Regions from separate parts of the Achromobacter veterisilvae genome, predicted to be linked through region 1. Evidence: predicted binding sites of a transcription regulator. Region 1 holds the regulator's gene; the other holds the start of a gene.
The links. The regulator LexA, encoded in region 1, represses DNA repair genes until DNA is damaged. The targets are predictions, from matches to a motif close to ACTGTATNNNNATACAGT.

Region 2: a site for LexA is predicted at 4,559-4,576, ahead of WHX56_RS12975 (PA0069 family radical SAM protein). Genes of this name have one in related genera too.

What each region holds. Positions count from the first base shown of each region.
Region 1 covers NZ_CP148753.1:4,988,710-4,996,444, forward strand. The annotation lists gene WHX56_RS23075 (thiolase family protein) at 1-793, shown strand, start outside; gene WHX56_RS23080 (class I adenylate-forming enzyme family protein) at 795-2,324, shown strand; gene WHX56_RS23085 (Bug family tripartite tricarboxylate transporter substrate binding protein) at 2,321-3,286, shown strand; gene lexA (transcriptional repressor LexA) at 3,483-4,133, shown strand; gene lon (endopeptidase La) at 4,243-6,693, opposite strand; gene clpX (ATP-dependent Clp protease ATP-binding subunit ClpX) at 6,954-7,735, opposite strand, start outside.
Region 2 covers NZ_CP148753.1:2,817,857-2,825,591, reverse strand. The annotation lists gene rsgA (ribosome small subunit-dependent GTPase A) at 1-165, shown strand, start outside; gene WHX56_RS12995 (CoA pyrophosphatase) at 229-960, opposite strand; gene rplS (50S ribosomal protein L19) at 1,084-1,464, opposite strand; gene WHX56_RS12985 (DMT family transporter) at 1,741-2,613, shown strand; gene WHX56_RS12980 (hypothetical protein) at 2,664-3,137, opposite strand; gene WHX56_RS12975 (PA0069 family radical SAM protein) at 3,211-4,551, opposite strand; gene WHX56_RS12970 (sulfate adenylyltransferase subunit 1) at 4,763-6,061, opposite strand; gene cysD (sulfate adenylyltransferase subunit CysD) at 6,103-7,011, opposite strand; gene WHX56_RS12960 (phosphoadenylyl-sulfate reductase) at 7,052-7,735, opposite strand, start outside.

The DNA of each region.
Region 1 (7,735 bases):
CATCCGCGAGCGGCTGAACTCTCCCGGCGCCTGGAATACGCAGAGCTTCTTCATGGACATCTATGCGGCCATGGCGCGCCAGCACATGCGCACTTACGGCACCACGCAGCGGCAGATCGCCAGCGCGGCGGCCAAGAACCACGCGCACTCGACCATGAACCCGCTGGCCCAGTACCAGAACGACATGTCCATCGACGACGTGCTTGCCACTCCCGAGATCGCCTGGCCGCTGACGCGCGCCATGTGCGCGCCCATTTCCGACGGCGCTTCGGCCGTCGTGCTGTCCAGCGGCCGCGCCTTGTCCGACGCGCGCAGGCAACGGGCCGTCAGGGTCGCGGGCATCGGCGCGGCCAGCACCGTGATCCGCGACATCGCCGACATGGACCGGCACTGCGTGCACCTGGCCGCGAAGCGCGCCTATGCCATGGCCGAGATCACGCCGCGGGATATCGACGTGGCCGAAGTGCATGACGCGTCCAGCTTCGCGGAACTGCTGCAGATCGAAAACCTGGGCCTTTGCGCCCGCGGCCAGGGCGGCCCCTACACCGAAAGCGGCGCGACCAGCCTGGGCGGCATCACCCCCGTCAACGTATCGGGCGGCCTGGTGTCCAAGGGGCATCCGATCGCCGCGACGGGCCTGGTGCAGATCCACGAGCTCGTTACGCAACTGCGCCATGAAGCCGGCGCGCGCCAGGTCCGGGGCGCCCGCACCGCGGTGGCCGAAAACGGCGGCGGGTTCCTGCATTACGAAGATGCGGCGGCCGTGGTCACGGTGCTCAGCAACAGGCTCTAGCATGCAGCCTATCGATTTTTTCCTGCATGCCGCCATGCGGTACCCGGATCGCATCGCGGCGATCGATGCGGCCACCGGCCGCACCCATACGTACGAAGCGCTGCGCGGCCAGGCGCTGGCGCTGGCCGCGGCGCTGCAACGCCTGTCGGGCAAGCCTCGTCCGGTGATCGCCACGCTGGCCGGCAATTCGCACGCAATGCTGCTGGGCATATTGGCCACCTATGCCTGCGGCGGCGTGCTGGTGCCGCTGACGCCGACCGTCGTCGAACAGGACATCGCCCGCCAACTGGCGACGGCCGCGCCCGATATCGTGTTGCACGACGCGGCCTACGAGGCGCTGCTGGCTTCCTACCACGGCCCGCGCATCTGCAACGACGAGCGCCGCGAGCTCCATACCGACGCGCTGGTGCGTGAACACGCGGGCCAGTCGCCATCGCGCTCCAATCCGGATCCGGGCGAGACGGCCGCCATCAAGTTCACGGGTGGATCGTCGGGCGTGCCCAAAGCCGTATTGCAGTCGCTGCGCTGTATCAACACCATGGTGGCGTCGCTGGCCATGGCGTATGGCTTCGACAGCGAGGAACGCTTCCTGCTGGCGCCGCCGATGACGCATGGCGCGGGCACGTTCGTGCTGCCGGTATTGCATGCCGGCGGCTGCCTGGTGATCGCCGGCCGTGCCACGGCCGAGCAACTGCATGCCTTGATGGACACCTGCGGGGTGACGTCCACCTGGGTGCCTCCCACCCTGCTCCAGCGGCTGGTGCAGGCACAGCGCGACGCGCCGCGCCACCTGCCGACGCTGCGCAACCTGCTGTATGGCGGCGCGCCCTGCCCGGCCCCGCTGCTGTCGCAGGCAATCGCGGCGTTCGGCCCCGTGCTGGGCGTTACCTATGGCCTGACGGAAGCGCCGGTCATCATCGCGGGGATGGACGGCGCCACCGGCTCCCGACCGGAAAACCATGGCAGCGCGGGCCGAGTCGGCCCCCTGACGCGGGTCGCGGTCGTCGGCGAAGACGGCCGCGCCACCGCCAGCCCGAACACCTTGGGCGAAATCATCGCCAGCGGCGACCTGCTGATGTCGGGCTACCTGAACATGCCCGAGCAGACCGCGGCCGTCCTGAAAGACGGCTGGTTCCACACCGGAGACATCGGCTACATCGACGAGCGCGGGTTCCTGTTCATCAAAGGCCGCTCCAAGGACGTCATCATTAGCGGCGGCTTCAATGTCTATCCCTCCGACGTCGAGAACGCCTATGCGCGACACCCGGACATCGCCGAATGCGTGGTGTTCGGCGTCGCCGACGACTACTGGGGCGAACGCGTCGAAATGGCGGTCGTTCCAGTTCGGCCGGACTCGGTCGGCGCCCAGGCGCTGATTGATTACGGCAAGCAGCAGTTGGGGTCCGTGCGGACACCCAAAATCATCCACATCGTGCAGTCTTTTCCAAAAAACACACTAGGCAAACTCGACAAGCGGCGAATCATCGACGACTTGCGCGACGCGAGCCAGCAGGAGGAACATCGATCATGACATTCAAGACCTGGATTGCCGCCACGGCCGGCGCGCTGGCCATCACGCTGGGCGGCTCCGCCGCCGCGGCCTTTCCGGACCAGCCCATCCGCTTCGTAGTCGGGTTTCCGCCGGGCGGCTCGACCGATATCGTCGCGCGCGTGTTGGCCGAGGGCCTGTCGCGCGAATTGGGCCAGTCCGTCGTCGTCGAGAACAAGGCGGGCGCGGGCGGCACCATCGGCGCCTCGACGGTCGCGCACGCCAAGCCGGACGGCTACACCATCTTCCTGGGCACCGTAGCCACCAACGTGATCAACCCGTTGCTGCGCAAGGAACTGAATTTCGACCCGATCAAGGGTTTCACCATGATCGGCGAGGTCGGCTTCTACACCAATCTGGTGCTGGTCAATGCCGATTCGAAATACCGGGACCTGGGCGCGCTGATCGCCGACGCGAAGCAGCGGCAACTGTCCTACTCCAGCCCCGGGGCCGGCACGTCGCCGCACATGACCGGCGAATACTTCAAGATCCTGACCGGCTCGAACATGCAGCACATTCCCTTTTCGGGCAGCGGCCCGGCGTTGACCGCGCTGATGGGCAGCCACGTCGACCTCGGGTTCGACAATCTGCCCGCCGCCCTGAGCCTGGTGCAATCGGGCAAAGTGCGGGCGCTGGCCATCACCAGCACGACGCGCATCAAGGAACTGCCCGATGTGCCCACCGCCGAGGAGCTGGGCGTGAAGAACATGAGCGTGGACGCCTGGGTCAGCGTCATGGGCCCGGCCGGCATTCCGGCCGACCGGCTGTCGGTGCTGAGTTCCGCCTTGCTGAAAACGCTGGCCATGCCCGACATCGTCCGCAAACTCGAAGACAAGGCCATCACGATCAAGGCCACGCGTCCGGAGGAATTGCAGGACTACATCGAATCCGAGACCCGGAAGTGGCGCGGCGTCATCGAGACGGCCGGCATCAAGCCGGAATAACGCGCGGCGCCTGGTCGAGGTCCGCCCGGGCAAGGTCTGATTTGGCCCGGCGCGCTCGATCCGGGGCATCCTGACCGGCCGGTTGCCGCTTTGAGGCGACCGGCCGGTCAGTTCGGGGAGCAACTTGCTTTTTTGCGCTGCGTCCCCCAGAATGGCGCTGTATATATGTACAGTCCGCTAGCACCGGATCATCGCCATGGCCAGCAAACTCACCGATCGCCAACAACAAATCCTGGATCTGATCAGGCAGACCGTCGCGCGCACCGGCTTTCCGCCGACGCGCGCCGAAATCGCGCAGGCCCTGGGTTTCCGTTCCCCCAACGCGGCGGAAGATCACCTCAAGGCCCTGGCCCGCAAGGGCGCCATCGAACTCACGGCCGGCGCCTCCCGCGGCATCCGCCTGAAAGACGCCTCCACGGCGCCCACGCAAGCCTCGCTGCCCCTGCCCTCCCTGGCGCAACTGCTGCTGCCGCTGGTGGGCCGCGTGGCCGCCGGCAGCCCCATATTGGCCGCGGAACACGTCGAACGCGAGGTCGGCGTGGACCCCAACCTGTTCGCCCAGGCGCCCGACTACCTGCTGAAGGTGCGCGGCATGAGCATGCGCGACGCGGGCATCCTGGAAGGCGACCTGCTCGCCGTGAAAAAAGCCTCCGAGGCCCGCAATGGCCAGATCGTGGTGGCCCGGCTGGGCGATGACGTCACCGTCAAGCGCCTGCAGCGCCAGAACGGCCACATCGAACTCCTGCCCGAAAACCCGGACTTCCAGCCCATCGTGGTGGGCGCCGACCAGGATTTCGCCCTGGAAGGCATAGCCGTGGGCCTGATCCGCACGCACGCGCTGCACTAAGGGCCTCTCCCGCCCTTCCCGGCGCAGGCAAAATGAAACCCGCCGAGGCGGGTTTCTTTTTGGGTCATGGCTCCCGGGCGCTCCTTGCGGAGACGCCCGGAAGGTCAGGTCAATGCTTGAGCACCGGATCGGTCGAGCCCGGCTCGGCCGGCTTGGCCACCAGGGGTTCCTTGACCGCTTCTTCCTCGGCCAGGGGCTCGGGCAGGCGTTCCAGGGCCAGTTCCAGCACCTTGTCGATCCAGCGCACCGGCACGATCTCGAGATGGTTCTTGACGTTGTCCGGAATCTCCGCCAGGTCCTTGACGTTTTCTTCCGGGATCAAGACCGTCTTGATGCCGCCGCGATGGGCCGCCAGCAGCTTTTCCTTCAGGCCGCCGATGGGCAGCACTTCGCCGCGCAGCGTGATCTCGCCGGTCATGGCGACGTCGGCGCGCACCGGGATGCGCGACAGGGCCGACACCATGGCCGTGGTGATCGCGATACCCGCGGACGGACCGTCCTTGGGCGTCGCGCCTTCCGGCACGTGCACGTGCATGTCGTGCTTCTCGAAGACGCTGTCGGCAAAGCCCAGGCGGCGGGCGCGCGAGCGCACCACCGTGCGGGCCGCTTCGACCGATTCCTTCATCACGTCGCCCAGCGAGCCGGTGCGTTGGATGACGCCCTTGCCGGGCATGTCCGCGACTTCGATCGTCAGCAGGTCGCCGCCGACTTCCGTCCACGCAAGGCCGGTCACCTGGCCGATCTGGTTTTCCTTTTCGGCCATGCCGAAGGTGTAGCGGCGCACGCCCAGGTAGTCGCTCAGGTTGTCGCCCGTCACGTTGACCGGCTTGACCTCGAGGGTCTTGCCTTCGGCCTTGGCGCGGTCGCCCTGGGTCAGCAACTGCTTGATGACCTTGCGGCAGATCTTGCCCACTTCGCGTTCGAGCGCGCGCACGCCGGCTTCGCGGGTGTAGTAGCGCACGATGTCGCGCAGGGCGCTGTCGTCGACGGTCAGCTCGCTATCCTTCACGCCGTTGTTCTTCATCAGCTTGGGCAGCAGATGGTCGCGGGCGATGTGGATCTTCTCTTCCTCGGTATAGCCGGACAGGCGGATCACTTCCATCCGGTCCAGCAGGGCCGGCGGAATGTTCAGCGTGTTGCTGGTGGCCACGAACATGACGTCGGACAGGTCGAAGTCGACTTCGATGTAGTGGTCCTGGAACGTGTGGTTCTGTTCCGGGTCCAGCACCTCGAGCAGGGCCGACGAGGGATCGCCGCGGAAATCCATGCCCAGCTTGTCGATTTCATCGAGCAGGAACAGGGGATTGCGCACGCCGACCTTCGACATGTTCTGGACGATCTTGCCGGGCATGGAGCCGATGTAGGTGCGGCGATGGCCGCGGATCTCGGCTTCGTCGCGCACGCCGCCCAGCGCCATGCGCACGAACTTGCGGTTCGTGGCCTTGGCGATGGACTGCCCCAGCGAGGTCTTGCCCACGCCGGGAGGGCCGACCAGGCAGAGGATCGGCGCCTTCACCTTGTCCACGCGCTGCTGCACGGCAAGATATTCCAGGATCCGTTCCTTGACCTTTTCCAGGCCATAGTGGTCGTTGTCCAGCACCGTTTCCGCGTTGCTGATGGAATTGTTGATCTTGCTCTTCTTCTTCCAGGGAAGATTGATGAGCGTATCGATGTAGTTGCGCACCACGGTGGCTTCGGCCGACATGGGCGACATGAGCTTGAGCTTCTTGAGCTCGGCATCGGCCTTCTTGCGCGCCTCTTTGGGCATGTGGGCGGCGATGATCTTCTTTTCGAGCTCTTCGATGTCCGCGCCCTCTTCGCCTTCGCCGAGTTCCTTCTGAATGGCCTTGACCTGCTCATTCAGGTAGTAGTCGCGCTGGCTCTTTTCCATCTGCTTCTTCACGCGGCCGCGAATCCGCTTCTCGACCTGGAGGATGTCGATTTCGGTTTCGAGTTGCGTGAGCAAGCCTTCGAGGCGTTCGGAGGTGCCGACGATCTCGAGCATCTTCTGCTTCTGCTCGAGCTTCAAGGGAAGATGCGCGGCGATCGTATCGGCCAGGCGCCCGGCATCGTCGATGCCGGCCAGCGAGGTCAGGATCTCCGGAGGGATCTTCTTGTTCAGTTTTACGTACTGTTCGAACTGGGCGACGATCGCGCGGCGCAGGGCCTCGGTCTCGGAGCCTTGCATGGCGTCCGGTTCGATCGGCGTCACCTGGCAGGTGAAGTGCGAATCGGCGTCTTCGATGCTGTTGATGCGGGCGCGCTGGGTGCCCTCGACCAGCACCTTGACGGTGCCGTCGGGCAGCTTGAGCATCTGCAGGATGCCGGCGACGCAGCCGATCTCGTAGACGTCTTCGGGCGTGGGGTCATCCTTGCCGGCGGATTTCTGGGCCACCAGCATGATGCTCTTGCCCGCTTCCATCGCAACCTCGAGCGCGCGGATGGAGCGCGGACGGCCGACGAACAGCGGGATGACCATGTGCGGAAACACCACGACGTCGCGCAGCGGGAGCAGGGGCAGGTCGATCGGGTCGGAAGGCAGGGTCTGGCTGGCAGACATAGGAGGTTCCTCGGTATGACTCGGCGTATCGGGGACAGGTGGCCCGGGTATACCCGGACCAGCCACGTCGGTTACGTCTGTTATGGGAACAATAGCCGAAAATTCAAGATCTCGGCGCCTGGATAACCCAAAGGCTGAAAAAATCCCCCGGGGGGACACTCACAGTATGCGAGTGTCGCGCCCGCGAGAAAAGCGTGTTTCCACTCGGGAATGGCCCCCAGGCAAAAAAACCCGTTACGGGAACGGGCTTTTTTGAAATATCAGGCTGCCGCGTCGCGGACTTCCCCGCGCTCCGGCTTGTCCGAAGCGGCGGCTTCGTCGGCGTAGATGAGCAATGGCTTGCCCTCGCCTTCGATGGCGTTTTCGTCCAGCACCACGCGCTTGACGTTGCCCTGGGAAGGCAGGTCGTACATGGTGTCGAGCAAGGCCTGCTCGATGATGGAACGCAGGCCGCGGGCGCCCGTCTTGCGCTTGAGCGCCTTGCGGGCGATCGCCTTCAGGGCGGCGGGCCGCACGTCGAGTTCGGCGCCTTCCATGGCGAACAGCTTCTGGAACTGCTTGAGCAAGGCGTTCTTGGGCTCGGTCAGGATCTGCACCAGGGCCGCCTCGTCGAGTTCGTCCAGCGTGGCGACCACCGGCAGGCGGCCGACCAGTTCCGGAATCAGGCCGAACTTGATCAGGTCTTCGGGTTCGACTTCGGAGAACAGCTCGCCCACGCCGCGCTCGGACTTGGCGCGCACCGAGGCCGAGAAGCCGATGCCCGATTTCTCGGTACGGTCGCGGATGACTTTTTCCAGCCCGTCGAAGGCGCCGCCGACGATGAACAGGATGTTGGTCGTGTCCACCTGGACGAAGTCCTGGTTGGGGTGCTTGCGCCCGCCCTGCGGCGGCACCGAGGCCACCGTGCCTTCGATCAGCTTCAGCAGCGCCTGCTGCACGCCCTCGCCCGACACGTCGCGGGTGATGGACGGGTTGTCGGACTTGCGGGAGATCTTGTCGATTTCATCGATGTAGATAATGGCGCGCTGCGCCTTTTCCACTT
Region 2 (7,735 bases), 2.2 Mb from region 1:
TTCACGCAACCCATCGAACAGTGCCGTTTCTACAACTGCACCCACCGGCACGAACCCGGCTGCGGCGTGGTCGCCGCCCTGGAGGCCGGCGCCATCGATCCGGCGCGCTACGCGCTGTACCAACGCATCCTGGAAGAGAACCTGGCGGGGCAGCAGCGTTATTGAACTGACCCGGTGTCAGACACCTCGCCTGGTAAAGGTGCCCGGCACCCGCATGCAATCGGCGGGTCAGCGCGGCGTGAAGCCGTGGCGCAGCAGGTGGTAGAGGTTGCGCAGCATGCCTGCCGTCGCCCCCCAGATGAAATGCTTGCCGTAGGGCATTCCGTAATACTGGCGCACCCGGCCGTCGTCCAGCCGGGCCTCGTACAGGCGGTGGTTGCCGGGATCCATCAGGAACGACAGCGGCACCTCGAACACCTCGGCCACTTCGAACGCATCGGGCGCCAGATTGAAGCCGGGACGCACGAGCGACACTACGGGGATGATGGAGAATCCCGTCGCCGTCAGGTACGGCGGCATGCTGCCCAGCACTTCCACATAGCTGGCCGGCAGGCCGGTTTCTTCCTGCGCTTCGCGCAAGGCGGCCGCCTCCGGCGTGGAGTCGCTGAGTTCGATGCGCCCGCCCGGAAAGCTGATCTGGCCTGCATGGTCGTGCAGGTGGGCGGCGCGCTGCGTCAGCATGATGGATACGCCGTTGTCGCGCGTCACCAGCGGAATCAGCACCGCGGCCGGCACGGGCGCGCCTTCGCGGCCCGGATAGCGCAGGTCGGTGTCGCGCGACAGCTCCAGCGTCCAGGTGGACGGCTGGCTGAGCGTGCCCCGCAGCGAATCCGGGGTCAGCAGGCGGGCAGGCACAGCCGGCAGGGACTCGTTGGCCAGCACCCACGGTTGCGTCGCCGGATCGAAGCCGGGACGCGCCAGCGGCCTCCGGGGCCGCGGGGAAGACGAGGAATCAGACATACGGCTTTTTGAAAAGAAAAAGGCACCCTCGCAGGTGCCTTTTTAACCCGGAAACCCGTGCCGGACGAAAACGCGGGAAGGCGTAAGCGTCCGACACTGGCAGGGCCGTGTACCGATAAGCGATCAAGCCGCCGAGGCTTGCTTGCTGACCAGCTTTTCCTTGATACGCGCCGACTTGCCCGAGCGGTTGCGCAGGTAGTACAGCTTGGCGCGGCGCACGTCGCCGCGGCGCTTGACTTCGATGCCGGCGATTTGCGGCGAGTAAAGCTGGAACGTACGTTCCACGGCTTCGCCCGACGAAATCTTGCGCACGGTGAACGCGGAGTTCAGGCCGCGGTTGCGCTTGGCGATGACAACGCCTTCGAAAGCCTGCACGCGCTTGCGGGTGCCTTCAACGACGTTCACGCTCACGATGACGGTGTCACCGGGAGCAAATTCAGGCTTGGCCACGCCGCCGGTCAGACGGGCGATTTCTTCCTGTTCCAGGATAGCGATAAGGTTCATGAGAACTCCTAGATCATCATGTCGTTGCGGACTGAAACTTTTGCCGTTCGATGTTGTTCACGCGCTGTGGTTTGCACCTAATCGCGTGTGCATGGCCGCCCAGCATGAAGCCGGACCCCGATACATGTGCCGCAAGCAGAGGATGAGATTTGGCAAACCAATGATTCTACACCAAAAATCATGGCAAGCCTCAGGTAACATGAGCCCGGCCCGCCCCGGTTTGGGGTACTCTTCCGTTCTCTGTAACAAACACGTCATACGGCGCGGTTTCCCCTCATGTCGTACTCGTCCCTGATTTTGGTCGTCCTGGCGGCGATGGCCCACGCAACGTGGAATCTGCTCGCCAAGCGCGCGGCCATGGTGGGCGCTCCGTTTGTCTTCGCCTATGGGCTGTGCGCCTCGGTGCTGTATGCGCCGTGGGTCGTCTGGGTGCTGATGCACGACGGCATGAACTGGACCTGGCCCGTGGTCGGCGCCATCCTGACCTCGAGCTTGTTGCATTTGGGCTACAGCCTGTGCCTGCAGCGCGGCTACCAGGTGGCCGACCTGTCGGTGGTCTATCCCATTGCCCGCGGCACCGGCCCCCTGCTCTCCACCACGGGGGCCTTTCTATTGCTGCGCGAACCCGCCACCGGCACCGGCATCGCCGGCATGCTGTGCGTGGTGATCGGCGTGCTGCTCATCGCGACGCAGGGCCGGCTGGCCATCTTCAAGCAGGCGCAGGCCTGGATCGGCGTACGCTGGGGCATGGTGATCGGCCTTTTCATCGCGGCCTATACCGTCGTGGATGCCTATGGCGTGAAGGTACTGCTGATCAGCCCGGTGCTGTTCGACTGGTTCACCTGCGTGACCCGCACGGCCATGATGACCCCCCATATGCTGCACCGCCGGGCCCAGGCCTGGGAATCCATGCGCGGGTATTGGCACCTGGCGCTGGCGGTCGGCCTGTTGTCGCCGCTAGGCTACATCCTGGTGCTGTACGCCTTGCGCAACGGCGCGCCGCTGAGCCTGGTTGCGCCTGCGCGCGAGATGTCCATGATGCTGGGCACCCTGGCGGGCATGTTCCTGCTGCGCGAAAAAGTGGGGCCGGGCCGCTTGGCCGGCTGCCTGTCCATCCTGGTGGGCGTGGTGCTGCTGGGATCCAGCTAAACGCCAGGAATCCGTTCTAGGTTCCAGCTTCGCCCGAACGCCGGGACGGCTCAGAAACCGGCGGCGGCGCCCAGCCACATCAGCCCGGGGATGATGGCGCCCCAGGCCAGCACCATCGCCACGTCGATCAGCATTGCCTTGCGGGTCATGCCTGCCGTTACGGGTTCGGCCGTGGCGTTGCCCAGGCTGCGTTCGCGCGCGGCGGGCGCCGCCGCCAGGCCCGGCGCGAGGGGTGCGGCCGGTGCGGCGGGACGGACCTCGGGCGCCGGCACGGACACCGGAGCCGGCCCCTTGCCAGCCAGCAGGCCCTCTTCGGCCGGCGCGGGCGGGAACGGCCAACGGGCGGGCGTGGAGCCCGGACGCGCGCGCTGGCGAGGCGCGGCGCCGGCCGAGGACGCGTTCCAGGGCAGGGCCAGCCCCGCCAGCCTGGCGCAAGCGGCACGGGCGCGGTGCGCCCCGCGGCGCAGCGGGTTCAGCGAGACGGCAAGCTCATCCGACAGGACGGAAATATCAGCGGTGTTCATAGGAACTCCTAGTAAAGACGAACCGGCGCCAAGACACGGCGCCCTGGCCACCCTCCGCGGCGTCAGCCGGCGGTCAATCGAACAACGACAACTGGCCCGCGGCCGCGGCGTGCAACTGGCGCATTCCGCGCCCTCGCGCGCCGCCGGCAACGGGCCGTGCGGCAGGAAAAGGGACCCCTGAAGACGCTTGCGCGCCAACCGGGGATAGGAAATCGGAAGCCGCTCCCGCCGTGCCGGGGGCGCCGGCCGGACGCAGGAAACGGTCGCAGTCCAGGGCCAGGCGGTGCCGGTTCAGCCCGAGCTTGCGCGTGGCCACGGCGAAACGCTGGCGCAGCAGGTCGGCCCAGACGCCGGTTCCGCGCATGCGCGTACCGAAGTTGGGATCGTTGCGCCGCCCGTTGCGCAGGTCTTCGACCCGATGCAGCACGCGCTGGGCCCGGTCGGGAAAATGGACGTTCAGCCAGTCCTCGAACAGGGTCTTGACCTCCCAGGGCAGGCGCAGGACGGTGTAGCTGGCGTAATGCGCGCCCGCCGCCTTGGACTCCTGGAGGATGTGTTCCATGGATTCGTCGTTGATGAACGGAATGACGGGCGCCACCAGCACGCCCACCGGCACGCCCGCGTCCGTCAGGCTGCGCACGGCTTCCAGGCGGCGCCAGGGCGCGGCGGCGCGGGGCTCCAGCGTGCGGGCCATGCCGGCGTCCAGCGTGGTGATGCTCATGTAAACCACTACCAGCTTCTGCTCGGCCAGCGCCGCGAGGAGATCCAGGTCGCGGGCGACCAGCCCGTTCTTCGTCACGATGGTGAGCGGATGCCGGGTTTCCAGCATGAGTTCCAGCAGGCCGCGCGTCAGGCGCCATTCGCGTTCGATGGGCTGGTACGGGTCCGTGGCCGAGCCGATGTTGATGGGCGACGGCTTGTACCCGGGCCGGCCGAGTTCGGCGCGCAGGGCCTGGACGGCATTGGCCTTGGCCACCAGCCGCGTCTCGAAATCCAGCCCGGGAGAGTAGCCCAGGTAGGAATGGGTGGGCCGGGCGTAGCAGTACACGCAGCCGTGCTCGCAGCCCCGGTACGGATTGACGGCGACGTCGAAGGGAATGTCGGGCGAATCATTGCGCGACAGCATCTTGCGGGCCTCTTCCGCGGTGACCGTGGTCTTGGGCGCGGGAGGAGCATGGCGCGTGTCGGGCAGGATCGGGATGACCCTGGGCGCGGTGTCGGAAAAATTATCGGGGACGGAATCTACGAAGTCGGCGGGCAATCCGGAAGCGGACCAGCCGTCGTCGACCTGCACGCGGTCATCGCGCTGAAAGCGATGCCGAACATTAGTAACCGCACCCCGACCGCGCAAGGCGGCGGGGGCGGCAGCCGGGGACCCAGAACCGGCGGGAAAAGAATGATCGGTGCGTGCCATGAAAACTACTGTACAAAAACACAGTGGTTTTGACAAGCACCAAAAGCCTTTTCGTAAGACAACCCCACTTTACCGCAAGACGCGGACGCCGTCCGGACAAATCGGTTTCACCAGGCGATATCGCCTGGAAACCCGCGCCAGTACTAGGTTTGGCAGAAAAACAACAGCAAAATCCGGGCCGGAGATCCGTTGTTCTCCGGCCTCTTTCGGCTTAACGCAGCATGCCCGCCGCCGCGGTCTGGTGCGTGGCCTCGTCGATCAGAATGAAGGCCCCCGTCGCGGGCACGTCGGCATAGCGGTCGACCGCCAGCGAGTCGCGGGTCGTGAACGTCACGCGCCCGATATCGTTCATGCGCAGCGTGCCTTCGGTGTTCTCCACTTCCTGCAGTTCATGGATGTCCCGATGCGACAGCACCGCGCGTATCTTCGCGGACGTCAATCGCGTTCCGGATTTCAGCAGGTACTTGCGCGCCGGATTCAACGCCTGCGCATCGAGCCAGCACAGCTCGGCCTCGAACTCGCGCGCGACCCGCGCGGGCGCGGCCGCGTGCACGATCACGTCGCCGCGCGATACGTCCACGTCGCGGTCCAGCACCAGCGTTATCGAATCGCCCGCCACCGCCTCGTCCAGCGCGCGGTCGAAGGCCCGCACTTCGCGCACCACGGCCGTCACGCCGGACGGCTGCACCGCGACTTCATCGCCCGGGCGCAGCACGCCGCTGGCCACGCGCCCGGCATAACCGCGGAAGTCCTCCTTGCGATCGCCGTCGTGGCGCGCCACCCATTGCACCGGGAAGCGCAGCGGCGCGGTGCGGCCGTCGCTGGCGAGGTCCAGCGATTCCAGCAAGGCCAGCAACGGCTGCCCTTCGTACCATGGCGTCTTCGGCGACAGCGTGACGACGTTGTCGCCGTTCAGCGCGGACAGCGGCAACGCGTCGAAGTGCGCGATGCCGAGCTTGCCGGCCAGCTCGGCATAGGCGTCGCGGATGCGCTCGAACACGGCGCGGTCCCATTCCACCAGGTCCATCTTGTTGACCGCGACCACGATATGGCGGATGCCCAGCAGGCGCGCGATCGTGCTGTGCCGCTTGGTCTGCGGCAGCAGCTTGCCGTCGGCCGCCCGGGTGGCGTCGATCAGGATGACGGCCACGTCCGCGGTCGACGCGCCCGTCACCATGTTGCGCGTGTACTGCTCATGGCCCGGCGCGTCGGCGATGATGAACTTGCGCGAGGGCGTGGAAAAATAGCGGTAGGCCACGTCGATGGTGATGCCCTGCTCGCGCTCGGCCTCCAGGCCGTCGGTCAGCAGCGAGAAGTCGATGCCGTCGCCCGCCACCCGCTTGTGCTTGGCGCGCGAGATCGCGTCCAGTTGGTCGGCGAACACGCCCTTGCTGTCGTACAGCAGGCGGCCGATCAGCGTGGACTTGCCGTCGTCCACGGACCCCGCGGTGATCAGGCGCAGCACGCCCGTATCGGCGCCGGAGAGAAAAGAATCGTTCAGTGCGTTCATGTGCGTCCCTTGCCGCCGGCAGGCGCCGGCGTCTCGTGCGATCAGAAATAGCCTTCCTTCTTGCGGCGCTCCATCGAGGCCTCGGAAGTCTGGTCGTCCATGCGCGTGGCGCCGCGCTCGGTAATGTCGGTCACCGCGGTTTCGGCGATGATGGCCATCGTGTCGGCGGCGTCGGACGCCACCGGGCAGGTGCAGGAGATATCTCCCACCGTGCGGAAGCGCACCTGCAGGCGTTCCACCTGCTCGTCGTCCTGCGGCGGCGTCAGCCGGGTGACGGGCACCAGCAGGCCCTTGCGGCGCACCACGTCGCGCTCATGGCTGTAGTAGATGGAGGGCAGCGCCAGCCGCTCCCGCTGGATGTACTGCCAGACGTCCAGCTCGGTCCAGTTGGATATCGGGAAGACGCGCATGTTCTCGCCCCGGTGCACGCGGGTGTTGAACAGGCTCCACAGCTCGGGACGCTGGGCCTTGGGATCCCATTGGCCGAATTCGTCCCGGAACGAAAAGATGCGCTCTTTGGCGCGCGCCTTCTCCTCGTCGCGCCGCGCGCCGCCGATGCAGGCGTCGAAGCCGAATTCCTCGATCGCCTCCAGCAGCGTCACCGCCTGGGCGGCGTTGCGCGAATCGGTTTCGCGGCGCAGCACCACGCTGCCGCGCGCGATCGAATCCTCGACGCTGCGCACGATCAGGGTTTCGCCCAGTTCGGCCGCGCGCGCGTCGCGGAAGGCGATCACTTCTTCGAAGTTGTGCCCGGTATCGATGTGCATCAGCGGGAACGGGAAGCGGCCCGGGCGGAAGGCCTTCTCGGCCAGGCGCAGCAGCACCACGGAATCCTTGCCGCCCGAAAACAGCAGGACGGGCTTCTCGCTTTCCGCGGCGACCTCGCGCAGGATGAATATCGCTTCCGATTCCAGCCAATCGAGGTGGCTGCGTTGGATCACGGCAGACATGACTACTCCACTAAAACAGATTTCGAATTCATGGCCGGCGTCATTCGGCGCGCGCCACGACAGAGATGACCCGGTTGCCCGCATGCAGGCCGCATTCCTTGGAGTCGGAGGACTCCCACCACCAGCGCCCCGCCCTCAGGTCTTCGCCGGGCCGGATCGCGCGCGTACAGGGCTCGCATCCGATGGACGGGTAGCCCTGGTCATGCAAGGGGTTGTACGGAATGCCCAGGGCCCGGATGACGGACCAGACCTCCTCCTCGCTCCATTCGGCCAGGGGGTTGAACTTGTAGAGGCCGAAGGTCTTGTCGTCCTCTTCGAGCGGCAGTTCGCCGCGGGTCGTGGATTGCGCCCGCCGCTGGCCGGTGATCCAGGCGCCGCGCCCCGCCAGCGCGCGCTTGAGCGGCTCGACCTTGCGGATCTGGCAACAGGCCTTGCGCAGGTCCACGCTTTCGTAGAAGGCGTAGGCGCCGTGCTCGGCGACGTGGCGCTCGACCGCCTGGGCATCGGGCCGGTACACGGTCACCTCGCGCCCGTAGCGCTCGCGCACCGCTTCCAGCACGCCCAGCGTCTCGGCATGGAGGCGGCCCGTGTCCAGGGTGAACACTTCCAGGTCCGGGCCGCCGCCATACAGCGCATGCGTCAGCACCATGTCCTCCGCGGCCAGCGACGACGCCAGCGCGGCGTCGGGGTAGCGCCGCTGGATGTCGGCCAGGCGCGCGTTCAG